DNA from 3 places in the Zafaria sp. Z1313 genome. Region 2 is predicted to be linked to each of the others. Evidence: riboswitches for the same ligand, from Rfam matches in the RefSeq annotation. Region 2 holds a riboswitch; each other region holds the start of a gene.

Region 1 (9,416 bases), on a different contig from region 2:
GCCGAGCGGTCCTGCGGGTGGCGCCACAGGCCCGGGGACTGGTGGCCCACGCAGTTCATGTCGAAGGCGTTGAAGCGGACGTGTCGGCGTTGCGGAATGCTCATGGGGTCCTCCTGGACGGGTCCGTCCCGGCGGTGCCGGACGGGACGGGTTCTGCGGACGGGGGCGCCGACGGGGCGGCGCGGAGGGCCGCGGGCGGCGCTGACGGTGGCATGCGGCGTCCTACGCGTAGCGGACCGGGACGTCGCCGACGGACTCGAACCACGCCGGCGCGGTGCCGTTGACCTCGTAGTCCCCGACGATGCGGGCCTTGTAGATGGCGGGATTGTGGGTGGCGATGGTCCGGGCGTTGCGCCAGTGCCGGTCCAGGTTGCAGCCGGCGGCCGTCGAGGACGCGCCGAGCCCGTCGAAGAGCTTGGACGCCGAGGACAGGACGATCGGCTGGACCACGGTCTGGGCCCGATCCGCGACGAGCTCGCAGACCGCGAAGCGCTCCTCGGGGCGCAGCCCCGGATCGGCGAGGACGGCCTCGACCTCCTGGACGGCGGCGACGACGACGGAGTCCACGGCGAAAGCGTTCGCCGAGATCTCCCCGATCACCTGCAGGACCTGCGGCTCCCGCCGCGGCGGCACGCCCGTCCCCGTGCTGAACGCGCGCGTGCGGGCCTGCACGGCCGAGCGGGCGTCGGCGAGCGCGGCGCGGCAGATGCCGGCCTGGACGGCGAGCAGGACCAGCTGGAACACGGCGGACTCGGGGTGGGCGGCCAGGTCCTCGGGGCCGAGCAGGGTGTCGACGGGGACGTCCTCGAAGTGGGTCGAGCCGGTGCCCGTGAGCTGCTGGCCGAAGCCGTCCCAGTCGTCGAAGATCTTCACGCCCGAGTGCTGGGTCGAGACGATCCCGACGTGCCGCCCCTCCGCGGACGGATGCGAGGCGGCGACGGCGACCCAGTCGGCGAAGATCGTTCCGGTGCAGTAGTACTTCTTCCCGCTGATCCGCAGCCGCCCCTCGCCGGCCTCGGCGAAGACGGTGTTGTGCCCGCCGAGGGGGTTGCCGCCGCGCTCGGTGTAGGCGTTGCCGACGAGCTGGCCGGCCGTGAAGCGCGCGAACCAGCGCTCCCTCACGGCCTCGTCGGGATGCTTCAGGACGAGCTCGGTGAAGCCGATGTGCGCGCGCAGCAGGTGCGCGACCTGGGAGTCGGCCTCCGCGAGCTCGATCAGCAGGCGGAACGTGTCCGTCAGCGAGGCCCCGTGGCCGCCGTGCTCCCGCGGGACGCGCAAGGCGCCGAAGCGGGCCCGGTTGAGCCAGCCCACCTGCTCGAATGGCAGGATGCGCTGGGCGTCCCGCTGGGCGGCTCCCGCGGCGATCTCCGCGAACACGGGGCGGAACTGCGCCGCGAGCTCCTCGTAGGCCTCCCCCACGGGGACGCCCGGCGTGAGCTTGAGCAGGTGGCGCGGTTGCGGCGCGGATTCGTCGACGGGCAGGCCCTCGGCGACGTGGACGGTGTCGAAGGCGTCGGTGGTCCCGGGCAAAGAAGTCATGGCGATCTCCATCGGTCCTGGCGGTAGCACCTTCCTCCCGTTCCCGGGAAGGGGTTGCTGCGGCGTCACGGAGCCAGATCTCTCGGCCGCTCTGGATGGTTTGTTGCGTCCATTCTGGACACGATCGCGGCCCGGACGCGAACGCGACGGCCTCCGGACCGGCCCGCCCGGGGCGCCGAGCACGGCGAACGGATCGAACATCAGGGCGGGGAAACCGCCAAACAACGCGGATTCTTCACCGACCGACCTCCTCGGACGGACCCCGCGAAACAATTCGCAACGAAGACGCCATTCTTTGCCGCGCCGCCGTCATGTGACGTTCACTGGAAGGGCAACCATCCAGAGCGGCCGAGAGATCTGGCTCGACGACGCCGCAGCAACCACCCCGACCGGGACCGGTGCTACCGCCAGGACCGATGGAGATGATCATGACCGCTGCACCCGCCCCCACGACCGCCGGGCCCGCACGCCTTGTGGCGCCGGAGTCCCCGGGCCCGACCGGACGCCCCGGGACGCCTCGGACCGCCGCCGGGGCCGCGCTGCCCGTCGCCTTCGAGGCCCTCACCCGCTCGTTCGGCTCCGGCGACTCCGCGCGCACGGTCCTGGCCGGCATCGACTTCGAGGTCGCCGCGGGCGAGGTCCTGGCGATCCTCGGCCCCTCCGGCTGCGGCAAGTCGACCCTGCTGCGCGCCGTCGCCGGGCTCGACGCTCCCACCTCCGGGCGCGTGGCGATCGGCACGGAGCCGGTCAACGGCCTCGACGAGCGCACCGCCGTCGCCTTCCAGGAACCCCGGCTCCTGCCGTGGCAGTCGGTCCGCGCCAACGTCGAGCTCGGGCTGCCGCGCGGCACGTCGAAGGCGGAGGCCGCCCAGCGCGTCGACGAACTGCTCGAGCTCGTCGAGCTCGGACCCTACGCCGGCCACCGTCCGCGCGAGATCTCCGGGGGCATGGCGCAGCGCACCTCGCTGGCCCGCGCGCTCGCCCGCCGCCCCGGCGTCCTGCTCCTCGACGAGCCGTTCGGCGCCCTCGACGCCCTGACCCGGCTCAAGATGCAGGACCTGCTCCTGGACATCCACCGCGCCCACCCGGCCACCGTCCTGCTCGTCACCCACGACGTCGACGAGGCCCTCCAGCTGGCCGACCGGATCCTGGTGCTCGGCCCCACCGGGAGCGGCCAGGGAGCGGGAATCGCCCAGGTCCTCGAGGTCCCCGGCGAGCGCCCGCGGGACCGCGCCTCGGCCGAGCTCGCCGCGCTGCGCTCCTCCCTCCTGGAGACGCTCGGCGTCGACCCGCACCGCCGCTGAACCACACCCGCACGACTTCCGGCCCCGCGCCGCGCCCGAGCCGGGCGGCCCCGGGAAGCCGGGCCCCGGCGTCGTTCCCTGGACGCCGCCCGCCATCACCACCACAGCAAAGGACCGTTCCATGACCCGCACCGCTTCCGCCCACCTGTCCCGCCGCCGCCTCCTGGGCCTCGGCACCGCCGGCGCCGCCGCCGTCCTGCTCGCCGCCTGCGCCGGCGAGGGATCCGGGCAGGCCGGGGCCGCCACGGCCGCCGGCGACGCCGCGGGATCCGGCGCCACCACCCTGAACATCGACTTCGCCACCTACAACCCGCTGAGCCTGGTCATCAAGGAGAAGGGCTGGCTGGAAGCCACGCTCGCCGACCGCGGCGTCACCGTGAACTGGATCCAGTCCGCCGGCTCGAACAAGGCCAACGAGGCGCTGCGCGCCGGCGCGGTCGACGTCGGCTCGACCGCAGGCTCCGCCGCCCTCCTGGCCCGCGCCAACGGTTCGCCGATCAAGGTCGTCAGCCTCTACTCGCAGCCGGAATGGGCCGCGCTCGTCGTCCCCTCCGGATCGCCCATCACCTCCGTGGAGGAGCTCAAGGGCAAGCAGATCGCCGCCACCAAGGGCACCGACCCCTACTTCTTCCTCGTCCAGGCGCTCGAGGAGGCCGGGCTGTCCATCAACGACGTCACGGTGCAGAACCTGCAGCACGCCGACGGACGCGCCGCCCTCGAGAACGGCTCCGTGGACGCGTGGGCCGGGCTCGACCCGATCATGGCGGGGGCCGAGGAGGCCGGCGCGACGCTGCTCTACCGCAACCTCGACTTCAACACCTACGGATTCCTCAACGCCACCGAGGAGTTCCTGGAGGCCTCCCCCGAGCTCGCGCAGGCCGTCGTCGACGCCTACGAGAAGGCCCGCGGATGGGCCGCCGAGAACCCGGAGGAGACGGCCTCCATCCTCGCCGGCGTCGCCGGGCTGGACCAGGCCGTCGCGGACAAGGTCATCCTCGAGCGCTCCAACCTCGACGTCGACCCCGTACCCGGCGAGGCCCAGGTCACCGTCCTCACGGCGATCGCCCCGACCCTCGTGGACACGGGCGACGTCAAGACCCAGGCCGACGTCGACGAGGCCATCGCGAGCATCGTCGAGGCGTCCTTCGCCGGGAAGGCCGACGCCTCCACCATCAAGGAGGCGTGATGGCGTTCGGCCCCAACACGAGCGCCGTCGCCGAGGAGGCGATCGCCCGCGGCACGGCCGGGGGATCCGCCGGCACCGGGAGTTCCGGCCCGCGGCGTGGCACGGCCGGCGGGAAGCGGCGCGGGCGGCGCGTGCTGCTCGGCGCCGTCGTCCCGCTGCTCCTGCTGGCGCTGTGGCAGGCGTCGAGCACGCTCGGCTGGGTGAGCGAGAACCGCCTGCCGGCCCCGTTGTCCGTGCTCTCGGCCGGCGTGGACCTGGCCGAGCGCGGCGAGCTGTGGACGCACATCGGCATCTCCGTGCAGCGCGTCCTGCTGGGCTTCGGCATCGGCGCCGCGCTGGGCCTGGCCGTCGGCTCGCTCGTCGGGCTCTCGCGGCGGGCCGACGCGCTCCTGGGACCCACGATCGGGGCGTTCCGCGCCGTGCCGTCCCTGGCCTGGGTGCCTCTGTTGATCCTGTGGCTGAAGATCGGCGAGGACTCGAAGGTCACGCTCATCGCGATCGGCGCGTTCTTCCCGATCTTCACCACGATCTACCTGGCCCTGCGGCACGTGGACAAGAACCTCGTCGAGGCCGCCCGCGCGTTCGGCCTCAAGGGGCTTCGCCTGCTGACCACCGTGCAGCTACCGGCCGTGGTGCCCGCGATCTTCTCCGGCCTGCGGCTGGCCCTGGCGCAGGCCTGGCTGTTCCTCGTGGCGGCGGAGCTCATCGCCTCCTCCATGGGGCTGGGCTTCCTGCTCACGGACTCGCAGAACAACGGGCGCACCGACCGGCTCCTGCTGGCCATCATCCTGCTCGCCGTGATCGGCAAGGCCACCGACGCGCTGCTGGGCATCGCGGAGCGCAAGGCCGTCGCCCGCTGGGCCTGACGCCCTCGGAAACTTCCCACGTCCAGCGGCCCGGGCCGGCTAAATCCCGGCGTGTCGGCGCGACACGCCGGGGCCGGCCCGCGAGAACCGGGAACCTTTCCCACCGCGGCACCCGAACCCGCGCCTACGCCACCGCCAGAACCGATGGAGATGATCATGACCTCGTCCGCGACCACCGCCACAGCCGCCGCCCCTGCCCCGGCCCTGCCCGCCATCCCGCCCGCCCGGACGGACGCGGAGGCGGCCGAACACGCGTGGACCGAGGCCCAACGCCTCGCCTTCTGGGAACAGGCCGCCCACCGGCTCGAGTGGGCCGAGCCCTGGCACACGGTCCACTCCTCCACGGGCACGGACGCCGCGAAGCGCCGCGGCCCGGAGCTGCGCTGGTTCGACGGCGGCAAGCTCAACGCGGCCGTGAACTGCGCCGACCGGCACGTCGCGGCCGGCCGCGGGGACAAGGTCGCCCTGCACTTCGAGGGCGAACCCGGCGACCGCCGCACCGTGACGTACCGCGAGCTGGCGGAACTCGTCGCCCAGGCCGCGAACGCCCTGACGTCGCTCGGCATCGCGAAGGGCGACCGCGTGGTGATCTACCTGCCCGTGCTCGTCGAGACCGTCGTGATCACGCTCGCGTGCGCCCGGATCGGGGCCGTCCACTCGCTCGTCTTCGGCGGTTTCTCGGCCGAGGCGCTGCGCTTCCGCGTCGAGGACACGGGCGCCAAGCTCCTCGTCACCACGGACGGGCAGTACCGCCGGGGCGCCGCCGTGCCGGTCAAGGCCAACGCGGACGCCGCCGTCGCGGGCGAGAACAACATCGAGCACGTCCTGGTCGTGAACCGCACGGGCCTGGAGATCGACTGGACCGAGGGCCGGGACCTGTGGTGGCACGACGTCGTCGACGCCCAGCCCCGCACCCACGCCGCGGAGGCCTTCGACGCCGAGACCCCGCTGTTCATCATGTACACCTCCGGCACCACGGGGAAGCCGAAGGGCCTCGTGCACACCACGGGCGGCTACCTCGTCCAGGCGTCGTGGAGCCACGAGTTCCTGTTCTCCCATCCGGACCCGGAGCGCCGGGCGGAGGACGTCCACTGGTGCACGGCGGACCTGGCCTGGGTCACGGCGCACACCTACGAGCTCTACGGTCCGCTGTCCAACGGGGTCACGCAGGTGATCTACGAGGGCGTGCCGAACGCGCCGCACCCGGGCCGGCACTTCGAGATCATCGAGCGCTACGGGGTGACGAGCTACTACACAGCGCCGACCCTGGTGCGCTCGCTCATGGGCTGGTTCCCGGACGGCATCCCGGCCCACCACGACCTGTCCTCGATCCGCCTGGCCGGGACGGTGGGCGAGGCGGTGAACCCGGAGGCGTGGCGCTGGCTGCGCACGCAGGTGGGCCGCGATGCGCTGGCCGCCGGGGATCCGGACGCGGGGATCCCCATGGTGGACACGTGGTGGCAGTCTGAGTCCGGCGCCACGGTGCTCTCCCCCCGGCCCACGGACGCCGCGTTCAAGCCGGGTTCCGCCACGCGCGCGCTGCCCGGCGTCGCGACGGACATCGTGGACGAATCCGGCACCCGCACCGCGCCCGGCCGGCAGGGGAACATCGTGCTCACGCGCACCGGGCCGGCCATGGCCCGGACCGTGTGGGGCAATCCCGAGCGCTACTACACCTCCTACTGGGAACAATACGCGGAGCAGGGCTGGTTCCTGGCCGGGGACGGCGCGCGGTTCGACGACGATGGCGACACCTGGATCCTGGGCCGCACCGACGACGCGCTGAACGTCTCGGGGCACCTGCTGTCGACGATCGAGATCGAGTCGGCGCTGGTCTCCCACCCGGCCGTCGTCGAGGCGGGCGTCTGCCCGACGGCGGATCCGACGACGGGGCACGCGGCCACGGCGTTCGTGGTCCCGCGGGACAAGTCGCTCATCCCGGGAGGGGGTACGACGCCGGAGCCCGGCTCCGGGGAGCGGCCCGCCCCGGGCGGTGCGGGAGACGGGCGCGAGGAGGCGCGCGCCGCCGTCGTCCGCGAACTGCGGGCGCACGTGGCGGAGCAGATCGGGCCGATCGCCAAGCCGCGGGACATCGTGTTCGTGCCCGACGTGCCGAAGACCCGTTCGGGGAAGATCATGCGCCGGCTGCTCACGCAGCTGTTCGAGGGCACGGACCTCGGCGACACGACGAGCCTGCAGAACGAGCCGTGCATTCCGGAGATCGACGCGATCTGCCGCTCCGGGCGGTAGCGGCAGGAGCGGGTGCCCGCTGGTGTAGGTTCGGAACGGACGACACTTCAGAAGCGAGGTTCACCGTGAGCAATCCCCACCCCGGATCCGACGACGCGCTCCACCCGGACAAGCACCCCGACGCGGTCGACGGCGCGCCCTTCGACACGCTCGGCACTCCGGGCGCCGACGGCAGCGGGGCCCTCGAAGCCACCCGCCCCGTGGACGACGCCGAGACGACGCAGGTCATTCCGCCCGCCGAGCGTGATCCGCACGGCTCCGGCGAGGACGACGACTTCGACGCCAAGACGACGACGCGCACGGGCATGATCTGGGCCACGACGATCATCGCGCTCGTCCTGCTGGTGCTGCTCATCATCTTCGTCGCGCAGAACCAGACGACGGCGCCGCTGCGTTTCTTCGCCTGGGAGGGCACGGTCAGCATGGGCCTGACGGTGGTCGCGGCGTCCGTCGCCGGCGGCATCGTCGTGGCGATGGCCGGCGCGGCCCGCCTGATCGCGCTCCGCGCCCAGCGGCGCAAGCGCCGGAAGGCCCTCAAGCAGCGCTGATCCGCCGATCGCGGACTCAGAGCCGCCCGCCGGAGGCCTCGGTGAACCGGCGGAGGCCGTCCTCGCGCAGGCGCAGGTGCTCGGATTCTATGGCGGCAGCCCGGACGGCGTTGACCCGGTAGAACCGGACCACGGCCGCAACGAGGCGGGCGACCGCGCCGAAGCGGTCCACGGCGTGTGCCGGGCGGCGCGCCCCGCCCTCGGGACGCGGGACCGCGGAGGACCCGCCGCTGGGCGTCGCCGGACCGACGGCCGCACCGTGATGGACGGGGACAGGGGAACAACGGGAGCTGCTGAAGGTGGTCATGGACCCAGCGTCCGCCGGACGCCCGGCCCGCTCCACGATTCGGTCCTGGCCGAATCCTCGTCAGGCGTTCCGGCCGGGAATACGCTGAATCCATGCACATCAAGCTCACGAGCGAGGACCTGACGCGGATCCGGTTCGAGGCCTCTCCCCTGTGGGAGACGGTGACCAGCTTGCGCGCCCTCCAGCAGGGAACCGCCATCCACCGCCCCTGGATCGAGTGCACGCGGCGCGCGCTCGCGGCGGCGGACGACCCGGCCTCACAAGGGCACCTGCGCGTCCTCGCCGCACTCGTTCCCCGTTCAGGCTTCATGGCCGATTCGCTCACCCCGACGCCGGAACGCCAGGACACCTTCCACGACGGGCTCACGGCCGTCGCCGCCGTCCCGGCCTCCGTGTGGGAACGGGACCTGACGGCCCTGCTCCGGCGGCAGGAAGACACCGGGGCCCGTGGCGTCCTCGAGGAACTCGCCGAGGACGTCGACACCGCAGTCGATCGTGCCGTCGGAGCACTCCAGTGGTATTGGGAGCTGGCTGTCCGGCGCTGGTGGCCCCGGCTGCGCTCGCTGCTGCTCGAGGACATCGACTGGAGGCTGGCCCAGATGGCCCGCGGCGGCATCGGCGACGTGTTCAAGACGCTGCATCCGTCCGTCGTCCGCACGCCCAGCGGGCTCGAGGTTATCCGGGGCTGCGACGGGATCGATCCGCCTGAACCCGGGGCCGGCCTGATCCTGGTGCCCAACGCGTTCGTCTGGCCGGAGACCCTGGTGCTCAACACGGCGCCGTTCGTGCCGACGTTGACCTACGCGCCCCGCGGAGTGGGCCGGCTCTGGGAGTCCAGCGGCGCGGCCCCGGGCGATCCTCTGGCGAAGCTGCTGGGATCCACACGGGCGCAGATCCTGGCCCAGCTGGATGTCCCGATGACGACGAAGCAGCTCGCATGCGCCCTGGACCTCGCCCCGGGCACCGTCAACGGCCACCTCAAGGTCATGTCCGAGGGCGGGCTGGCCGTCCCCCTGCGTTCCGGCCGCGAGGTGTTCTACCGCAGGGCCGGTGTCGGCGAGGCGCTCCTCGCCGGGGCGTAGCCCGACGGGACCCTCGATCCCCCGCGCGTCCTCAGACCGCGTCAAGCTCCGGCAGCAACGCCGGGTCGAGCTCCACGACCTGGCCGTTCTCGAGCCGGGCGTGCGGAGCGCCCTGCAAGTGCCCGACGACGAGGCGGATGAGCGTCCCGTGCGCCACCACCACGAGGCCGCGCCCCGGGTGGGCGGCGGCCAAGCCGGTCAAGGCGCGCACGCCCCGCTCGACCACCTCGGCCTCCGGCTCCGCGGTGGAGAGCAGCGCGTCCAGCTCGGGGCGCGGCATCCCGGTGACGACGACGCCCTCGCCCTCGCCGTAGCCGCGCTCCACGAGGCCCGG
Region 2 (9,416 bases):
TGTGGCACGAGGTGCACTCGACGAGCGGGTCGGTGAACGTCGCGACGTGTCCGGAGGCCTCCCAGACCTGCTTGGGCAGGATGATGGAGGAGTCGAGCCCCACCATGTCCTCGCGACCGCGGACGAACGTCTGCCACCACTCGCGCTTGATGTTCTCCTTGAGCTCGGTGCCCAGGGGTCCGTAGTCCCACGCGGAGCGGGATCCGCCGTAGATCTCACCCGCCTGGAAGACGAAGCCGCGCCGCTTGGCGAGGGAGATGACCTGGTCGAGCTTGGACTGGGGCGCCATGAATACAACTCCAAAGGTTCACGTGGCCGCTGGTTGCGGTCCGCAACGGGGGTGGGAAATGCTACCGACACAGCCTAGCGCGGCGCCTTGCCGCCGCCGCAATCCGTCGCCGGCAGCGGGGGCCGGGTGGCTCGGGCCGGGCGCGGAGGAGGGAGGCGCGGTCCGTGCGAGGGGGGAAGGATTCGCGGTCTGCGCGGGGGCGGAGGACGACGCCGGGGCCGCGCCTACCGCGGGCGCCGTCCGGGAAGGCTCGCGAGGACGACCGCGCCGAGGGTCACGAGCGTCCCGAGGACCGTGGCCGGGGCGATGATCGTTCCCGGAGCGGGCAGGACGAGGTCGATGGCGAGGGAGCCGACGAGCTGGCCGGCGATCATGCACAGCCCGGAGACCAGGACGCCGAGGGAGCGGACCAGGACGGCGCCGATGGCGATGAAGATGCAACCGAACAGTCCGCCCGTATAGAGCCACCACTCGCCCGGCCAGGAGGCGGTTCCGCCGCCGACGAGGACCTTGACCGCCCACGCGGTGGCGAGCACGAGGGCGCCGGCGGCGAAGTTGAACAACGTCGCGGTGATCGGGGTGCCGTAGCGGGCGGCCTGCGTCCCGTTCATGGCCTGCTGGAACCCCATGAGCAGCCCCGCCGTGAACGGCAGGAGGACGGGAAGCAGGGGGCCCGGGTCGCCGTCGCTTCCCGGGGTCATCCGCGGAGACACGGCCCACGCGACAGCCAGGACCATGACGACCGCGGCGGTCAGGCGCCGGACCGTCACGGCGCGGCGGCCTCCGGGTCCGAAGCCGATCCGGTCCACGAGCAGGCCGCTGATCGTCTGGCCTGCGACCACGGCGACCGTGAACACGGCCACGCCGATGAGCGGCACCGCGCTCGCCTGGCCGAGGACGAGGTAGGCGCCGAGCACGCCGGCCAGGAGGTACCAGCGGGGGAAGTCGCGGTCGCGGAGGGCCGCGCGCGCCTGGGCGAGCCCCCGGCGGCCGGCGGGGAGGGCGAAGGAGAGGACGGTCATGACGATCAGGCCCGTGGCGAAGCTGACGGTCGCGGCGCCGGCGCCGTCGTCCATCGCCGTGCTCAGTCCCCCGTTGACGCGCCCCTGCAGGGGCATGAGCAGTCCCGCGAAGACCGCCAGGAGGAGGCCGGCCCAGACCGGGAGCACACGCCGGGCAGCGGCGGATCCGGGTGCGGGCATCGGGCGGGGTACGGGGCTCTGGCTCACCGGCCCATGCTAGTGCGTGGCCCCCAGGGGCACGGCCTCCATGACGGCGCGCCCGCGGGGCCCGCGGGCGTTCACCACTGGATGTCGGCGGGGGCGTCGAGGGGCCGGCGGAGCGCGTCGTCGGTGGTCACGGCGAGGGTGTCGGCGTCGTGCAGCGGGGCGTCGAAGCGCAGCCCGGTCCGGTCCTCGAGCTCGGCCACGGAGACCTGGTACGTGCGGAACTCGTCGATCTCCAGGGCCTCGAGGACGGAGAGGTTCTGCGTCAGGAGGAAGGCGCGTGCCGTGAGGTGGTCGTCGTGGAGGAAGGCGACGAGCTTCCAGAACTCCCGCGGGATCGGAACGCCGCGGTAGACGCGGTCGTCGTCGTGGAAGACGGGTCCGCCGAAGACCGAGGCGCGCAGCCCCTGGACCTCGACGTCCTCGAAGAGCGCGTCCTCGATGCGGCCCCAGACGCCCTGGCGGCTGCTCTGGTTGAAGTCGTCGAGCTGCGGGGCGATGTTGGTGAAGTAGAAGGAGTCCCGATTGGCCGCCTCCGCCTCTTCGCGGCCTCCCCACAGCAGGTCGGCCCGCCGGGCGATGTGTCCGCGGTCCAGGCGGTTCGCGGAGTAGAGCTCGTCGCCGGCCTGGTGCCCGGCGGGCACCCGCCGGTCCTTGGTGAAGCGGATCCCGGTGCGGTTGAGCCTCATGAGTCCTCCGCCGTCGATGTTCCACGCGACCCAGCGCGCCAGGCGCCTGGCCCCGTGCATGGACAGGGAGAAGTGGGCGTAGGGGACGACCTCGCCGTCGTCGTACGCGACCGCGGCTCCCTCCCCCGCCCGTGCCGGCGGCTCGATGGCCGGGCCGAGGAATCCGGGGTCGTATCCCGTGCGGTGCGCGTTGCAGTCCATGGCTTCCCCCTGGGGTCCGGTCCTGGGTCCAACGCTACTCCTGCGCCGGGGATCCGGCGAGGGGTCGCGGCGGACGACGGCGGTGCCGGCCTCCGGTCCGCCGGGGAGCGTTCCGGGGGCGGAGGACGCATGGTGGATGATGGTTCCATGAGCGCACACGAACCGCTGCCCGTGGCCATCCGCGACGAGTCGATCCGCCTCGGCCAGCTGTTGAAGCTGGCCTCCCTCGCGGAGGACGGGATCCAGGCCAAGGAGTTCATCGAGAACGGGCTGGTCAAGGTCAACGGCGATATCGAGACGCGCAGGGGCCGCCAGGTCCGCCCGGGCGACGAGGTCGAGGCGAACGGGGAGCGCATCCGCGTCGAGTCCGGGGCCTGAGCCCGGAGCGCGGCGCCGCGCCCGGATCGCGCTACGCCTCGGCCACGCTGCGGTCCAGGACGTGGTGCCGCAGGAACTCGGAGACGTGGCCCATCTCGGCCTCGTTGATCGAGTGCGGCAGTCCGGCGTAGAGCATCTTGCTCAGCTCCGCATGGTCCCTGGCCCATGCGAGGGTGTGGGCGATCTTGTCCTCGCCGATGACGGCGTCCGCCTGGCCACGGCCCCAGAACAGCGGTCGGCGGAGCCGGCGGGCCGCCTCGTCGTCGAAGAACGCGTCGCCGCCCGCGTCGACGGCGAATCCGGACAGCCCGACGACCGCGTCGACGTCCGCGGGGCGGTGGCGCAGCACGGACGTCGCCACGGCCATGCCCATGGAGAAGCCCAGCAGCGTCACGGAGCTGTGCTGGTCCCTGACGGCGTCCAGCCACGACCAGACGTCCCCGCAGGCCTCGACGACCTTCTCGACGGAATAGTCGATGTCCTGGGTCAGGGGGAACCACGTGAAGCCGGGTCCGAGGGCGTGGGGCGCGCGCACCGAGGCGATCGTGAACTCGGCGGGGAGCAGCGGCGCCAGGCCGATCAGGTCCCGCTCGTGGGACAGGTAGCCGTGGAACATGACGAGCAGGGGCGTCCCCGCCCGCTCGGACTCGGGGCGGGACCAGACGACAACGGGATTCCAGGCATGCGCACTCATGGAGACCATTGAACCACGCGCGTCATTGAAGCTTGAAGCAATACGTCGGACCTGGGCCCGGCATGGCGCCGAGGGCCTCGATTTGCGAGGATGTACCCGTGAGTAACCACAAGACCTCCCCCTGGTCCGACACGGTCGGCGACGACGCCCGTGACGTGGAACGGCATCCCTGGCGGCGCTACGTGGCCCTGGGCGACTCGTTCACCGAGGGCATCGGCGACCCGGATCCATCCTCCCCCGGCGGCAGCCGGGGCTGGGCGGACCGCGCGGCCGAGGAGCTCAGCCGCGGCGTGGAGGGCTTCGCCTACGCCAACCTGGCGATCCGCGGGCGCCTGCTGCGGCAGATCCACGAGGAGCAGGTCGGCCCCGCGATCGAGCTCAAGCCCGACCTCGTGAGCATCTGCGCCGGCGGCAACGACGTGATCCGGCCCAATGGCGACCCCGACGCGCTCGCGGCCGAGATGGACGTCCTCATCGGCGACCTCGCGGCCACCGGGGCCACTGTCGTCCTGTTCAACGGCCCCGACATCGGCACGACCCCCGTCTTGAACACCCGGCGCGGGCGCGTGGCCATCTACAACGAGAACCTGCGCACCGTGGCAGCGCGGCACGACGCCGTGGTCGCCGACCTCTGGTCCCTCGGCGAGCTGCACCACCCGGCCATGTGGGCCGAGGACCGGCTGCACTTCTCGGCGCTGGGCCACCACACGATCGCCGCGATGTTCCTGGACACCCTCAACGTGGCGCACGAGCTCGAGCCCCTGCAGGTCAAGCCCGTGGTGCCGAAGCCCTGGCGCGAGGCCCGCCGCGAGGACCTCGTCTGGGCCAGGACCCACTTGACCCCCTGGGTCCTGCGCCGCCTGCGCGGCCGCTCCAGCGGCGACGGGGTCACCGCCAAGCGCCCGCTCGCCTCCCCGCTTTCGACGGGCACGGTGGGCGCCGGCGATCCCGAGCGGCAGCACGGGGAAGGCTAGGCGCGGGACGCACGCCCGGCCCCGCCGGGTGGAGGGGTCCGGGGCCCGGCCGCTCCCGCGGCTCAGCCGGCGAAGACCGTGGCGCGCAGCGGCGCGTCGAGCTGCGTGATGTCCGTGAGGAAGCCGTCATGCCCGATCGGCGAGTCGATGGCGTGGACCGGCGGACGGCCCGGCAGGAGCGCCGCGAGGCGCTCCGACTGCTCCGGCCAGTACAACCGGTCGCTCGTCACCGCGGCGATGAAGAAGCGGGTCGAATCCAGACGCGCGAGCGCCGCCTCCACGCCGCCCCGGCCGCGGCCGACGTCGTGGCTCATGAGCGCCTCGGTCAGGACCAGGTAGCTGTTGGCGTCGAAGCGCGCCGCGAGCTTGTCCGCCTGGTGGTCCAGGTAGCTCTCCACCTGGTAGCGCCCGCGTTCGGACGTCGCCGAACCGAGCGGGCTCTCCCCGGGCTGCGCGGCGCGGCCGAAGCGCGACTCGAGCTCGGGCTCGGAACGGTAGGTGACGTGCGCGATCCGGCGGGCGATGCCGAGCCCGCCGACCGGACCCCGCGCCCCCTGGGCGGTACCGCCCGGGTCGGCCCCGGCGTCGTAGTAGTCCCCGCCGGCGAAGCCGGGATCCAGCCGGATCGCCGCCGACTGCGCCTGGGCGAACGCGATCTGCTCGGCGCTCGCCTGCGCCGTCGCGGCGACCACGACGCAATGCCCGACGCGGTGCGGGAACTCGGCCGCCCACTCGAGGGCGCGCGCGCCACCCATCGAACCGCCGACCACGGCATGCCAGCGGTCGATTCCGAGCTCGTCGGCGAGCCGGGCCTCCAGCCGTACGGAGTCCCGGATCGTCGTGAACGGGAAGCGCGAGCCCCAGGGGACGCCGTCGGCATCGGGCGACGAGGGCCCGGTGCTGCCGTAGCAGCCGCCGACCATGTTGGCGGCGACGACGAAGTACCGCTCCGTGTCGATGGTCCGACCCGGGCCGATGAAGCCGTCCCACCACCCGGGTTCCGCCCCGTCCCCGCGCGCCACGTGGGTGTCCCCCGTCAGGGCGTGCTGCAGCAGGACCGCGTTCGATGCGTCGGCGTTGAGCCTCCCCCACGTCTCGTAGGCGAGGTCCACGGCGGGCAGGAACCCCCCGGTCTCGAAGGCGAAGGCGCCCGTGCGCAGCACGCGCAGGATGCCGTCGCCGGAGGGCACGCCGGACGGGGCGGCCGCCTGGCCGCCCCGTCCGATCGTGCCGCGTGCGGTGTCGACGTCGATGCTCACTTCACCGCTTCGAGGTCGGCGGCCGGAGCGTCGGCGGCGGAGGCCGCCGCGAAGCCGCCCTCCAGGTCCGCGATGATGTCGTCCACGTGCTCGATGCCCACGGCGATCCGGACCAGGCCGGGCGTGACGCCGGCCGAGCGGCGTTCCTGCTCGGTCAGCTGCGCGTGCGTGGTCGACGCCGGGTGGATGGCCAGGGAGCGCACGTCGCCGATGTTGGCGACGTGGGAGTGCAGCTGCAGCCCGTCGATGAAGGCCTGGCCCGCGGCGGCACCGCCGGCCAGTTCGAACGCGATCACGGCTCCCGTGCCGCGCGGACCGTACTTGCGTCCGCGCTCGAACCACGGGCTCGAGGGCAGCCCCGCATAGGCGACCGACACGACGTCGGAACGCGCCTCGAGCCACTCGGCGACCTTCTGGGCGTTGGCGACGTGGCGCTCGACCCGCAGGCTCAGGGTCTCGAGGCCCTGCGCGATCAGGAAGGCGTTGAAGGGCGCCACCGAGGAACCGAGGTCGCGCAGCAACTGCACGCGGGCCTTGAGGATGTAGGCGAGGTTGGCCCCGAGGATCCCGTCCACGCCGAGGTCGCGGGCGAAGACCAGTCCGTTGTAGGACTCGTCCGGGGTGTTGAAGCCCGGGAACCGCTCCGGATCCGCGGCGTAGTCGAAGCGGCCGGCGTCCACGATCACGCCGGCGATCGCCGTGCCGTGGCCGCCGAGGTACTTGGTCGCCGAGTGGATGACGACGTCGGCGCCCCACTCGATCGGGCGGACCAGGTACGGGGTGGACAGCGTGTTGTCCACGAGCAGCGGCACGCCGGCCTCGTGGGCCGCCGCGCTCACGCCCTCGATGTCCAGCACGTCCTGGCGCGGATTGGAGACGACTTCCCCGAAGAAGGCCTTGGTGTTGGGCTTGACGGCGTCGCGCCACAGCCCCAGGTCGTCCGGGTCGGCGACGAAGGTGACTTCGACGCCGAGGCGGGCGAGCGTGTGCTTGAGCAGGTTCTGCGTCCCGCCATAGAGGCTCGGGCTGGCCACGATGTGGTCGCCGGCGCCCGCGACGTTCAGGATCGCGAACGTCGTCGCGGCCTGCCCCGAGGACAGGAGCAGCGCGCCGACGCCGCCCTCGAGGTCCGCGATGCGGTTCTCCACGGCCTCCTGCGTGGGGTTGCCGATGCGCGTGTAGATCGGTTCGAGCTCGGCCAGCGCGAAGCGGGCCGCGGCGCTCTCGGCGCTCGGGAAGACGAACGAGGTGGTCTGGTAGATCGGCAGGGCCCGGGCGCCCGTGGCCGCGTCCGGACTCTGGCCGGCGTGGATCTGGCGCGTCTCGAAGTTCCAGTGGTTGGACATGGTGGCTTCCCTTCCATCGAAGGGCCGTTCCCCCGTCCGGCGGCCGTGCCTGCCGACGGGGTCGTGACCCGCGCTTGCCGGGCATCGGGATTGATGCTCGGCCCGGTCCTCACCCGGGGCACCCCACCGCGAGTGGAGGGTTGCCGGCCAGCAAACCGGGGTTTAGCGCTGGCACTCATGACCTGGGATCCAGTCTGGCCCGGGAGCGGGCGGGGCCGCAAGCGGCGCCGCGCGAATATGACGCGGCGTGAAAGCGGACGCGCCTCCGCGGCCGCCACAAGCAAGGGGAGCCTAAGTCGAGACCCACATCACAAAGTGCCATCATGAACCCATGATGAGGTTGGACCATGTTTCATATGCGTGCGGACAGGACGGTCTGGCGGCCACGGCGGCCAGGATCGAAGAACAGCTGGGGCTTGAATCGGTCAAGGGCGGTGTCCATCCGCGGTTCGGGACGCGGAACGTGATCTTCCCGCTCGAGAACAAGCAGTACCTCGAGGTCGTCGAGGTCCTGAACCATCCGGCCTCGGACAAGGCCCCGTTCGGGCAGGCCGTGAGGGCCCGCTCGGAAATGGGCGGCGGCTGGATGGGCTGGTGCGTGGCGGTGGAGGACCTCGCCCCCTTCGAGGAGCGGCTCGGACGCGCCTCGGTCCCCGGCAATCGCAAGTTCCCCGACGGCCGCGAGCTCACGTGGCAGCAGATCGGCATCAAGGGCCTGATCGCCGACCCGCAGGTGCCCTACATGCTGCGCTGGGACGACGGCACCGAGGAGCTGCACCCCTCCAAGGCGCTGGATCCGGCCGGCCGGATCAGCCGCATCGCGATCGCCGGTTCCGTCGAACGCGTCCGCGAGTGGCTCGGCACGCCGGAGAAGAACCCGCTCGAGGGAGTGGACGTCGAGTGGCAGGCCCCGAACGGCACCCCCGGCATCCTGTCCGTGACCTTCGAGACGCCGAACGGCCCGGTCACCCTCTAGCCCACGGCCCGCAAGGCGGGCCCGCTAGGAACCGATGCCGATCGCGGGCCCCAGGAGCGCGTATCCGACGAACCCGGCCGAGTCCAGGAGCGCGTGGGCGATCACGAGCGGCATGACCCGGCCGTAGCGGTGGTAGAACCAGCCGAAGGCGAGTCCCATGAGGGCGTTGCCGATGAACGGCCCGAACCCCTGGTAGAGGTGGTAGCTGCCGCGGAACAGCGCGCTGGCGACGATGACGGCCCAGGGGCCCCAGCCGATCCGGCGCAACACGTGGAAGAGGAAGCCGACGACGACGACCTCCTCGAGGATCCCGTGGCGCACCGCGGAGAGGACGAGCACGGGGATGGTCCACCAGAACGGATCCAGGGCCGCGGGGACGATCGCCGTGGTGATGCCCAGGGCCCGGCCCGCCGCGTAGACGCCGAGCGTGCCGACGCCGATCGCCCCGAACAGGAGCAGGCCCCAGCCGGCGTCGGGCCACGGGCGGCGGCCATCGAAGCCGAACAGCCGGAAGCCGTTGCGTCCGGCCTGGTGCAGGAAGAAGAAGACGAGCGCGACGGGTACGAGCGAGAAGCCGATGTCGAGGAGCTGGTACGTCAGGTCGAAGTACTGCCGGTCGTTCAGGCTCGTGTTCATGCGCGTCGTCTGCTGCGCGAGCGGCTCCCGGGACAGCTTGTCCAGCAGGTTCACAACGGCGTAGACGGCGGACTGGCCGAGCGAGAGGGCCAGGACCAGAAGCAGCTGGGCCCGCAGCATGTTCCGCTCGGTGCCCACGGCGGGCGGCTCGGGGTGCTTCATGGTCACCCAGCCTACGGCCCCTGCGGCCCCGGGGCGGCACCGAGCTCCCCCCTGCGCCGGAAGCGGTGGCCCCCGGGCACGGAACAGCCCGGCGGCTCCGCGTGGTGGCGCGCTTCCGCCGGGCTGTCCGTGGCCCGTGGCCGGTGGTGCCTGCTAGGCCAGGGCCGCGACCGCGGCGTCGTAGTCCGGTTCCTGGCCGGTCTCGGGGACGAGCTCGGTGTGCAGCACGGTGCGGTCCGCATCCAGGACGACGACGGAGCGCGCGTGCAGGCCCGCCAGCGGGCCGTCGATCAGCGTGGTGCCGTAGTCCTGCCCGAACGCGGAGCGGAAGGTGGAACCGGCCACGACATTCTCGATGCCCTCGGCGCCGCAGAAGCGGGACAGGGCGAACGGCAGGTCGGCGGAGACGCACACGACGGCGGTGTTCTCGAGCGAGGCGGCGAGTTCGTTGAAGCGGCGCACGCTCGCGGCGCAGACGCCCGTGTCGATGCTCGGGAAGATGTTCAGGACGACCCGGCGCCCGGCCAGGTCCTCGCTGCTCAGCGCGGACAGGTCCGCGGCGGTGAGCTCGAAGCCCGGGGCGGTG
Region 3 (9,416 bases), on a different contig from region 2:
TCGCGCCGGGCTCACTGGACCTGCTCGTGATCGACGAGGCCGGGCAGTACTCGCTCGCCAACACGCTCGCCGCGTCCCGTGCCGCCCGCAACCTCCTGCTGCTCGGCGACCCGCAGCAGCTGCCCCAGGTCACGCAGGGCAAGCACCCGCAACCCGTGGACGAGTCGGCGCTCGGCTGGCTCTCCGCCGGGCACGCGACGCTGCCGGAGGAGTTCGGCTACTTCCTCGCTGACTCGTGGCGGATGCACCCGGCGCTGTGCTCGAAGGTGTCCCGGCTGAGCTACGACGGCAAGCTCGAGTCCGCGCCGGCCGCGGCGGAGCGCTTCCTCGCCGGGGTGCCGGCCGGCGTCGAGACCGTCCTCGTGGAGCACACCGGAAACACGACCTCGTCGGCGGAGGAGGCCGCCGAGGTCCTCCGGCAGGTCCGGCGCCACCTCGGCCTGGCGTGGACGGAGTCCGCCGGCGCGGTGCCCCGGCCCCTGGCCGAGGGCGACGTCCTCGTCGTGGCCCCGTACAACGCCCAGGTCGCCCTGATCCGGGAAGCGCTCGACGCCGCGGGGCTGGGCGGCGTGCGCGTGGGGACGGTGGACAAGTTCCAGGGCCAGCAGGCGCCCGTGGTGATCGTGTCGATGGCCTGTTCGGCCGCGGCCGAGGCGCCACGTGGGCAGGAGTTCCTGTTCAACCGCAATCGCGTCAACGTCGCCGTCTCGCGCGGGCAGTGGCGCGCCGTCGTCGTCCGCTCCCCCGAACTGACCAACGCGCTGCCCGGGCGCCCGGACGCACTGGCCGAGCTGGGGGCGTTCATCGGCCTGTGCTCTACGATGTCGGGATGACGGCCTTCCGCGGACTCATCGCCTACCCGGTCACCCCCTTCGCCGAGGACGGGTCGGTGAACCACGCCGAGCTCGAGCGGCACGTGGACTCGCTCGCACGCTCCGGCGTGGACGGCATCACGCTGTTGGGCAGCTCCGGTAGCTTCGCCTACCTCGACCCGGCCGAGCGGCGCGCCGTGATCGCCCGGGGAACAGCCGCGGCACGGGGCGCCGGCCCGGCCCTGCCCGTCTACGCGGGTGTCAGCGCCGTCTCCACGACGGAGCTCCTGCGCCACGCGGAGGACGCGGCCGCCGCCGGCGTGGACGGGCTGCTCGTCTCGACGGTCTCCTACGTGCCGCTGAACGACGACGAGGTCGCCAACCAGTGCCGACTCGTCGCCTCGGCCGTGGACCTGCCGATCTGCCTCTACTCCAACCCGGGGACGACGGCGTACGCGTTCCCCCTCGGCGTCTCCGCGGAGCTCTCCCGCGTCCCCGGGATCGCGGCCCTGAAGGAGTCCGCGGCGGACACCGCTGGATTCCGGGAACGCTACGATCGCCTGCGCGGGCTGCGCGCCGGGAGCCCCGAGGACTTCAGCCACGGGATGAGCGGCGACGCCCTCATCGCGGAGGCCGGGTTCGCAGCGGACGCCTGGCACAGCGGCCCCGCCTCGCTGCTGCCGCACCACTTCGCCGCCCTGCGCCGGGCGGTCGTCGCCGGCGACGCGGCCGGGACCGGCCGGCTCCACGCGGAGCTCTCGCCGTTGCTGCATGCCTTCACGGGACTGCGCAAGCTCAGCAACCTCTATGCGCTGGCCCGCGCGACGGGGGTCGACGCCGGCGAGCCCCGCCTGCCGCTCCTGCCGATCCCCGGGAGCAGCCAGCGCGAGCTCTCCCGCCTCATCGACACCCTTGCCGAACCCCTCTAGCGTGTTGCGCCCCGAAGCCCCCTCACACGAGGTGTAGGCGGACCGGGATTCGTGCTAGACAAGAGGCATGACACAGCGAGTCCTCGGTGACGCCACCGTGCGCCCGATCGGTTTGGGGTGCATGAACCTCAGCCACGGATATTCCAACTTCCCCTCCCCGCGGGACGGCGCCCACCTGCTCCGCGAGGCCCTCGACGCCGGGATCGACCACCTCGACACGGCGACGCTCTACGGCGGCGGCCGCAACGAGGAGCTCGTCGGCGCGGCCGTGGCCGACCGCTGCCGCGAGTTCTTCCTCGCCAGCAAGTGCGGCCTGGAACTCTCGGGCGGAAAGGCGCGCATCGACGGCCGCCCGCAGACCATCCGCCGGCAGGCCGAGGAGTCCCTGAGCAATCTGCGCACCGACTTCATCGACCTCTACTACCTGCACCGGCTCGACCCGGACGTGCCCATCGAGGACAGCGTCGGCGCGATGTCGGAGCTCGTCCAGGAGGGCATGATCGGCGCGATCGGCCTCTCGGAGGTCTCCGTCGCGACGCTGCGCCGCGCCCACGGGGTCCACCCGATCGCCGCCGTGCAGAACGAGTACTCGCTCTGGACGCGCAATCCCGAGCTCGGCATGCTCGACGCCTGCCGCGAGCTCGGCACGACCTTCGTGGCGTTCAGCCCGCTCGGCCGGGCCTTCCTGACGGGGACCCTCACGGACCCCGCCGCGCTGCCGCCCGGGGACATGCGCCACCACATGCCGCGCTTCTCCGCCGAGAACTACCCCCGCAACCTGGCGCTGCTCGACGGCGTGCGGGCCGTCGCGGACCGCGTCGGCGCCTCGCTCGCGCAGATCGCCCTGGCCTGGGTCGTGGCACAGGGCGAACACGTCGTGGCGATCCCCGGCACCACGAGCCTGGAGCACCTCCGGGAGAACCTCGGCGCCGAGGAAGTCGTCCTGGACGCCGCCACGCTCGCGGAGCTGGACGCCCTCGTCAACCAGGACACAGTCCACGGTCACCGCTACAACGCCGCCCAGCAGGCCACGATCGACTCGGAGGACTTCCCGTCCGCGCAGGACCCGGCCGGTGCCGCCCGGGCCGGCTGACGCGGGCTCGCAGGGCCGGTTGACGTGGACGCGCGCTGGCCGGTTGACGTGGGCTCACCCTGGCCGGCTGACGTGGACGCGCCCTGGCCGGCTGACGTGAGGCCGGCCGGACCGGACCACGTGGCCCCTACCGGCCCGGAGGCCGGCGCGAGGGACCCCGACCTCACGTTCCGCGGACTCCGCGCGTCTACCCGGTGATGGACACCCACCAGCCCTTTGACCACCTCGTGAAGGCCTACGGCCCGATGGTGCTGCGCGTCTGCCGCGCTGTCCTCGGCCCCCACGCCGATGCCGAGGACGCATGGCAGGAGACCTTCCTGTCCGCCCTCCGCGCCTACCCCGGCCTGCCGGCCGACGCCAACGTGGAGGCCTGGCTCGTCACAATCGCGCACCGCAAGGCCATCGACGCCGTCCGCGCGACGGCGCGGCGCCCCGTCCCGGCGGAGGTGCTCCCGGAGCGGCACTCCACGCTCGGGATCGCCACCGATCCGGACGAGGGTCTGTGGAGGGCGCTCGCGGGCCTGCCGCCCAAGCAGCGCGCCGCCGTCGCCTACCACCACGTCGCCGGGTTGCCGCACCGCGAGGTCGCGGACATCCTCGGTGGCACGCCGGAAGCCGCCCGCCGGGCATGTGCCGACGGCGTCGCCAAGCTGCGCGCGGCGCTCTCCTCCAACGCGGCCAACTCGGCCAACGGGTCCACCGTGGTCAGCGGGGCCAGCGCGTCCACCGAACCCACCGAGTCCCCGAAAGGAGCCGCACGATGAACACCGGATCCCGCTCCCACGACGCCGACCGGCAGCCCGATCTCCCCGGGGGGTTTCCATCCGGCCTGCTCCCCGGGCTCGGGGCCGGCCCCGCGGTCCTCGCCGCCCTGGGCGACCGGCTGGCAGCGCGTGCCGAGTCCGAAGGCCTCCTCGACGCCTCCTACCGCACCGTCGATTCCCCGTTCGGCCCGCTGCTGCTCGCGGCGACGGAGCGCGGCCTGGTCCGCGTCGCGTTCGCCGCCGAGGGGCACGAGGCGGTGCTCGGGGACCTCGCGGCCCGGCTGGGTCCGCGGATCCTGGCTGGCGGCACGCGGCTCGACACGGCGGCCCGCCAGCTCGAGGAGTACTTCGCCGGCCGGCGGCGCGGCTTCGAGCTGCCGCTGGACCGCGCGCTCTCGAGCGGCTACCGGCGCGAGGTCCACGAATACCTGCCGCACATCGGCTACGGCAGCACGGCGAGCTACGCGGAGATCGCCCGGGCGACGGGCCGTCCGCGGGCCGTGCGGGCGGTCGGCACGGCGTGCGCCACCAACCCGCTGCCGCTTGTGGTCCCGTGCCACCGCGTCCTGCGCAGCGACGGCACCCTGGGCGGCTACCTCGGCGGCCCCGAGGCAAAGGCCGCGCTGCTGGAGCTCGAGCGGGCGGCCGCGTGAGCGCTGCCGCGCAGTCCGTCCGGCTCGAGCTCGAGCCGGGCCCGGGCGGGCTGGATCCGCTCCACGTGCTCGCGGTGCTGCGCGCCCACGCGGTGCCGGGCGTCGAGCTGGCCTCCGGGACGGACCCGGACGACGCCGGGGCCACCTTCCGCCGCCTCGTCCCCTGTTCCACGGCTTATGTCGAGGCGACGTTGCGCTTCACGCGGGAGCTGGTCCTCGTCGACGCCCGGGGGCCCGGCACCCCGACGGCTGGCGGGGATCCGGACTGGGCGGACGAGCTGGCCTCCCGGATCCGCGCCTGGCTGGACCTCGACGCGGACCTGGGCCCCGTCGTCGGACACTTGCGGCGCGATCCCGCGCTGGCCCCGCTCGTCGCGGCCCGGCCCTCGCTGCGCCGCGTGGGGTTCCTCGATCCCGTCGAAGCGCTCGCGACGACGATCCTGGGCCAGCAGGTCTCGCTCGCCGCGTGCCGGACGTTCTCGGGCCGGCTCGTGCAGGCCTTCGGCCGCGACGGGCCCGGCGGGCTGCGGATCTTCCCGGACGCGGCCGAGCTGGCGGAGACGGACCCCGGGCACTTGCACACCGCCGTCGGCATCACGGGGCAGCGGGCCCTGACCCTGCACGCGGCGATGGCGGCCCTCGCCGCGGCGATGCCGGTAGCGGGCCTGGATCCCCGCGGCGGCCCCGGGTTCCCGCTGGCCCGCGCGGAACTGCTCGGCCTGCGCGGGATCGGCCCGTGGACCGCGGACTACCTGGCCGTGCGGGCCGGCTTCGACCCCGACGCGTTCACGCCCGGGGACCTCGTCCTCCGCCGGGCCCTGGGACGCGTCGATGCGCGCGCGGCCGAGGAGCGCTCGCACGCCTGGAGCCCGTACCGCGCCTACGCGCTGTTCCACTGCTGGGCGGCTCAGCTGCCCGGATAGGCGCCTACTCCGGGAAGATCTGCCCGATCGGCTCGCGCTTCTCGGCCTGGAAGGTGTCCTCCGCGCGGCCGTGGGCCCAGTAGGCGGAGAGCGACATCCGCTGGCGCGGGACCCCGCGCTCGTCCGCGAGGTAGCGGCGCAGGGCCTTGATCATCTCCCGCTCGCCGTGCCCGAAGACCTGGACGTCGCCGTCGAGCCACTGCCCCGCCATGACGGCCGCGGCCAGCCGCGTCGTCTCGGGGCTGAACGTGCCGCCGCGGTGCAGCCAGCGCAGCTCGATGCCCGCCGGGGCGGAGAGCTCGAGCTCGTCGGCGGCAGAGGCCACCTCGAGGTAGGCGATGCCGCGGGCGTCCGGCCCCATGGCCTCGAGCGCGGAGGCGATCGCGGGCAGGGCCGACTCGTCTCCGGCCAACAGGTGCCAACCGGCCGCCGGGTCCGGGGAGTACATCCCACCCGGGCCGTTGAAGCAGAGCTTGTCGCCGGGCTGCGCGGCGGCCGCCCACGGACCGGCGATGCCCTCGTCCCCGTGGACGACGAAGTCGATCTGCAGCGTCCCGGCGTCCGGGTCGACGGAGCGGACGGTGTAGGTGCGGCGCACGGGCATCTGCTCGGGCTCCAGCCGGGAGCGGAGCTCGTCGAGGTCGTACGGGGGCTCGAGGCCGAGCGCGGGATCGGCGAAGAGCAGCTTGACGTACTTGTCCGTGGCGTCCTTGTCCTGGTAGCCGGCGAAGCCCTCGCCGCCGAGGGTCAAGCGCACCATGTGCTCGGAGAGCCGCTCGGTGGCGAGGACCTCGAGGACGGTCTGGGGGCGCTGCGGACGCGGGGCGGGGGAAACGCTCATGCTGAGGACACACTCCTTCGGGCCGGCCGCGGGCCGGCGGTTGCCTTTTGTCCACCCAATCCCACGAATCCCGTCAATGCAAACGCCCCCGCCCCGGACGGCGTCCCGGACGGACTCCAGGCGGCTTGCATCTTGAGAATGATTCTCAATAGACTGGCCGCGTGAGCCTCCATCTCCTCTCCTCCCTCGACTTCCACTGCCGCGACCAGGCGCTCACCCGCCTCCGCGCCGACCACCCCGACGCGGTCGTCGTGGTGCACGACCTGCTCGAAGGCGAACGGGTACTATGCCGCACGGACATCCCCGGGCGCTCGCCCTGGCCGTGGACCCCGCATCCGTCGAGGACCAGCTCTGGGACCGCCACACGCTCTGGGAATCCGGGCTCAGCAGCCTGCCCGCCGACGACCGCACGGCCGGCGAGTTCCTGATCGAGGCGTTCGCGCAGTGCCGCGAGGTGCTCCTCGTCGAGGGCCTCTTCGCCCACCTCCTCGGCGGCGGCTCCGCGGGCTGCCAGTCCGGTGGGGCGGGGTTCGTCCAGGCATGCAGCTCATCGCCGAGATCGCCCCCACGGGCCCGCCTGCTCCACGCCGAACTCGGGCCGGGCACGGAGCCGCCCACGCCTGGCTCCCGGGGACCCTTCGGCACGGTGGAGCTCCGCGCCGGGCGGCCTCTGCAGGCGAACCGCTTCCGCGCGACCCTGCCCCGGATCGCCGAAGGCGTCGCCTGGCTGCGCGGCGACGTCTGGCTCGCCGACTCCCCGACCGCGCGGCTCGGCGTGACCGGGATCGGACCCCGCGTCTGGATGGAGCACCTCGGCACGTGGGGCCGGCGGGCGGCCGGGACCCGGCTCCTGATGACCGGCCCGGACATGGCCGGTGCCGCCGAGGAGGCCGCCGCGGCCCTCGCCGCCTGCGAACTCACCGACGCGGAGCTGTCCCGCGCCGGGACCACCGGGGCGCCGCACGGCGCTCCGTCCGAGAACGGCAGCACGATCCCAGGAGGAACCCCATGAAGGTCCGCAACTCGCTCCGCGCCCTCAAGTAGCAGCCCGGCGCGCAAGTGGTGCGCCGCCGCGGCCGCACGTTCGTCATCAACAAGGCCAATCCGCGGCTCAAGGCGCGCCAGGGCTGACCGTCCCGGTCCGGTGCGGTCCGGTGCGTTGCTTGCCGAAGCGTCGCACCGGGCCGCTAGGATGGAGGCAGCTTCACGAGATGCGGCCACACGCAGGGCTCCGACCCGGCCGCGCACCAACCCCATGCTTCACGGGTGGTTCGGATGACGAAGCGGTCCGGTGCAATACCGCTCCGGGCAAGAGCAACGGAAGGCACACCTTCATGAACGCACCCGACGGCAGCTGTCGCAGCTACCGCGACGGACACGACATCTACCCGCTCCGCCTGGCCCGCGCCCGGAAGGACCCCACCGCGTGGCAACCGGCCCACGTCACGGCGTTCCTTCCCGGTTTCCGGGTGGCCGTGATGACGGCCGGTCTGAAGGTCGCACGCTACACGGCCCATGACGTGGCCGAGATCGTCCGGCTCCTGAACCTGGCCGGCCAACGGCTCGACCACCGCGTGCGCTGGGCTTCCGAGCCGTTCGAGACGCTGTGGTGGCATTGCGCCTGGAACGAGGCGGCCCGGATCCTCGGCGTCCCGGAGGACCCCGGCGTCGGGGCCGGCCGCCGCTACTTCAGCCTCTCCAGCGACGAGCTGGCCCCGTGCGATCTGGAGCACGATCCGGAACTCGGCCTGCGGTTCGTCGAGGTCACGGCGGGCCTGCTGCACAGCGGGGCCTGAGCCGCCCTCAGCGGAACAGCGGCTCTCCAAGGAACCCGGCGAGCGCCTCGCGGTGCTCGGCCGGGATGCGCAGCAGTCGCTGTTCCGCAGTGGAGAAGAACGCCAGGGTCGTGATCGCGCGCACGCAGACGCCGCCGTCGACGGGATCGTGGAACTCGTAGGCGATGTCGAACGAGGCGGGCTTGACCGAGCTGATCCAGACGTCGACCCGGGCCGGGACGTTGCGGTAGTCCAGCGGGGCCACGTAGCGGACCCGGTGCTCGACGACGAGCGTCTGCGTGTCGGCCGGAACGGTGGAGAACAGCTCGACGACGGGCTCGGCGCCGGGCTTGCCCGTCCCGCCCGGCACGCCGAAGGCCGCGATCCGCGCCTCCTCCATCATGCGGACCAGGTTGACGTTGTTGATGTGGCCGTAGGCGTCCATGTCGCCCCACCGCATCGGCACGCCGACGCTCAGGCGGCGCCCGCTCACGGCGTCTTCCGCGGCAGGACGGGCATCGCCGAGGTGGGCGGCCCCGCGACACGTTCGGGTTCCAGCAGCCCCAGCCGCTCGAGGCCCTCGCAGATCCCGGCACCGTCCGGCGCGTACACCCACGGCGTCCCCGGGGTGGAGTCCATGGTGCCCATCGAGCGGCCGCCGGCCAGGACGGCTTCCGACGGCGTGAGCTGGCGGATCGCGATCGCCCGCACCTGCCCGGGGTGGCGGCGGGCGAACTCGGCGTAGATCTCCGGATCGTGCTGTCCGTCGTCGCCGACCAGGAGCCAGCTGATGTGCGGGAACTGGGCAGCCAGGCGGCGCAGCTGGTCCACCTTGTGCTGCTGCCCCGAGCGGAACCAGCGCCCCTCGGTCGGCCCCCAGTCCGTCAGCAGGAGCGCTCCGGCCGGGTAGAGGTTGCGGGAGAGGAAGCGGGTGAGGGTCGGGGCCACGTTCCAGGCGCCCGTCGAGAGGTAGAGCACCGGGGATCCCGGGCGGGTGCGCATGAGCCGCTCCATCATCACGGCCATGCCGGGCGTCGCGACGCGCGCGTGCTCGCTGAGCACAAAGGAGTTCCACGCGGCCAGCAGCGGGCGCGGGAGGGCGGTGACGACGACGGTGTCGTCGATGTCGGAGACGACCCCGAAGTCGATCGAGCGGTCGACGACGAACACGGACACGTCCGCGGGTTCCGAGGACTCGCTGCGCAGGGTCACCGCGTGCCAGCCGGGCGCCAGGTCCACCGTGATCTTGACGTCGAGGACGCCTCCGCGGTCGGCGTCGACGCGGAAGGTCCGCCCGCCGATCTCCGCGACGACCTCGGCGTGCGGGATGGGCGGGGAGATGAAGTTCCTCCAGCCGCGGACGCCGTCGGAGACGACCTTGGACTTGGGCAGGCCGTTCGTGAACGCGCCGGGCCGGGCCAGGACGATACGTGCGAAGACCCGCACCCAGCCGTCGGCCCCGCTGACGCCGTAGCCGCGGAAGGGCAGGACGGTGGCCACGAGTCCGCGGCTCCGGCCGCCTCGCTCGCGGAACGCGTGCCATCCGTCTTCAAGGCGGACCCCCAGGTGGCGGGCGTGCTTCACGGTGTTCGGTGCTGCCATGGCCCCAGTCTTTCACGCACGCGG

Evidence for each region. Region 2 has a riboswitch for S-adenosylmethionine ahead of ACQ3I4_RS01415 (bifunctional o-acetylhomoserine/o-acetylserine sulfhydrylase). Riboswitches for the same ligand answer to the same signal wherever they lie in the genome.
Region 1: linked by a shared signal. The riboswitch ahead of ACQ3I4_RS09930 (acyl-CoA dehydrogenase family protein) and the one ahead of ACQ3I4_RS01415 (bifunctional o-acetylhomoserine/o-acetylserine sulfhydrylase) in region 2 are both predicted to bind S-adenosylmethionine.
Region 3: linked by a shared signal. The riboswitch ahead of ACQ3I4_RS15005 (hypothetical protein) and the one ahead of ACQ3I4_RS01415 (bifunctional o-acetylhomoserine/o-acetylserine sulfhydrylase) in region 2 are both predicted to bind S-adenosylmethionine.

The regions. Positions count from the first base shown of each region.
Region 1 is NZ_JBNWUK010000008.1:90,178-99,593, reverse strand. It holds gene ACQ3I4_RS09935 (LLM class flavin-dependent oxidoreductase) at 1-104, opposite strand, end outside; gene ACQ3I4_RS09930 (acyl-CoA dehydrogenase family protein) at 223-1,539, opposite strand; SAM riboswitch class I at 1,545-1,641, opposite strand; SAM riboswitch class I at 1,872-1,962, shown strand; gene ACQ3I4_RS09925 (ABC transporter ATP-binding protein) at 1,968-2,843, shown strand; gene ACQ3I4_RS09920 (aliphatic sulfonate ABC transporter substrate-binding protein) at 2,965-4,029, shown strand; gene ACQ3I4_RS09915 (ABC transporter permease) at 4,029-4,895, shown strand; gene ACQ3I4_RS09910 (acetate--CoA ligase) at 5,052-7,145, shown strand; gene ACQ3I4_RS09905 (lipopolysaccharide assembly protein LapA domain-containing protein) at 7,211-7,693, shown strand; gene ACQ3I4_RS09900 (hypothetical protein) at 7,710-8,000, opposite strand; gene ACQ3I4_RS09895 (ArsR/SmtB family transcription factor) at 8,093-9,082, shown strand; gene ACQ3I4_RS09890 (histidine phosphatase family protein) at 9,114-9,416, opposite strand, start outside.
Region 2 is NZ_JBNWUK010000001.1:313,573-322,988, reverse strand. It holds gene ACQ3I4_RS01450 (glycine--tRNA ligase) at 1-289, opposite strand, end outside; gene ACQ3I4_RS01445 (DMT family transporter) at 514-1,491, opposite strand; gene ACQ3I4_RS01440 (DNA/RNA non-specific endonuclease) at 1,590-2,405, opposite strand; gene ACQ3I4_RS01435 (RNA-binding S4 domain-containing protein) at 2,553-2,783, shown strand; gene ACQ3I4_RS01430 (alpha/beta hydrolase) at 2,815-3,477, opposite strand; gene ACQ3I4_RS01425 (SGNH/GDSL hydrolase family protein) at 3,576-4,451, shown strand; gene metX (homoserine O-acetyltransferase MetX) at 4,514-5,677, opposite strand; gene ACQ3I4_RS01415 (bifunctional o-acetylhomoserine/o-acetylserine sulfhydrylase) at 5,707-7,056, opposite strand; SAM riboswitch class IV at 7,122-7,239, opposite strand; gene ACQ3I4_RS01410 (VOC family protein) at 7,388-8,032, shown strand; gene ACQ3I4_RS01405 (CPBP family intramembrane glutamic endopeptidase) at 8,057-8,830, opposite strand; gene tpx (thiol peroxidase) at 8,984-9,416, opposite strand, start outside.
Region 3 is NZ_JBNWUK010000022.1:19,668-29,083, forward strand. It holds gene ACQ3I4_RS14960 (TM0106 family RecB-like putative nuclease) at 1-833, shown strand, start outside; gene ACQ3I4_RS14965 (dihydrodipicolinate synthase family protein) at 830-1,741, shown strand; gene ACQ3I4_RS14970 (aldo/keto reductase) at 1,809-2,834, shown strand; gene ACQ3I4_RS14975 (RNA polymerase sigma factor) at 3,032-3,598, shown strand; gene ACQ3I4_RS14980 (methylated-DNA--[protein]-cysteine S-methyltransferase) at 3,595-4,251, shown strand; gene ACQ3I4_RS14985 (DNA-3-methyladenine glycosylase 2) at 4,248-5,174, shown strand; gene ACQ3I4_RS14990 (siderophore-interacting protein) at 5,179-6,015, opposite strand; gene ACQ3I4_RS14995 (GTP-binding protein) at 6,302-7,027, shown strand; partial or broken gene ykgO (type B 50S ribosomal protein L36) at 7,024-7,146, shown strand; SAM riboswitch class IV at 7,218-7,336, shown strand; gene ACQ3I4_RS15005 (hypothetical protein) at 7,350-7,811, shown strand; gene ACQ3I4_RS15010 (acyl-CoA thioesterase) at 7,819-8,283, opposite strand; gene ACQ3I4_RS15015 (App1 family protein) at 8,280-9,392, opposite strand.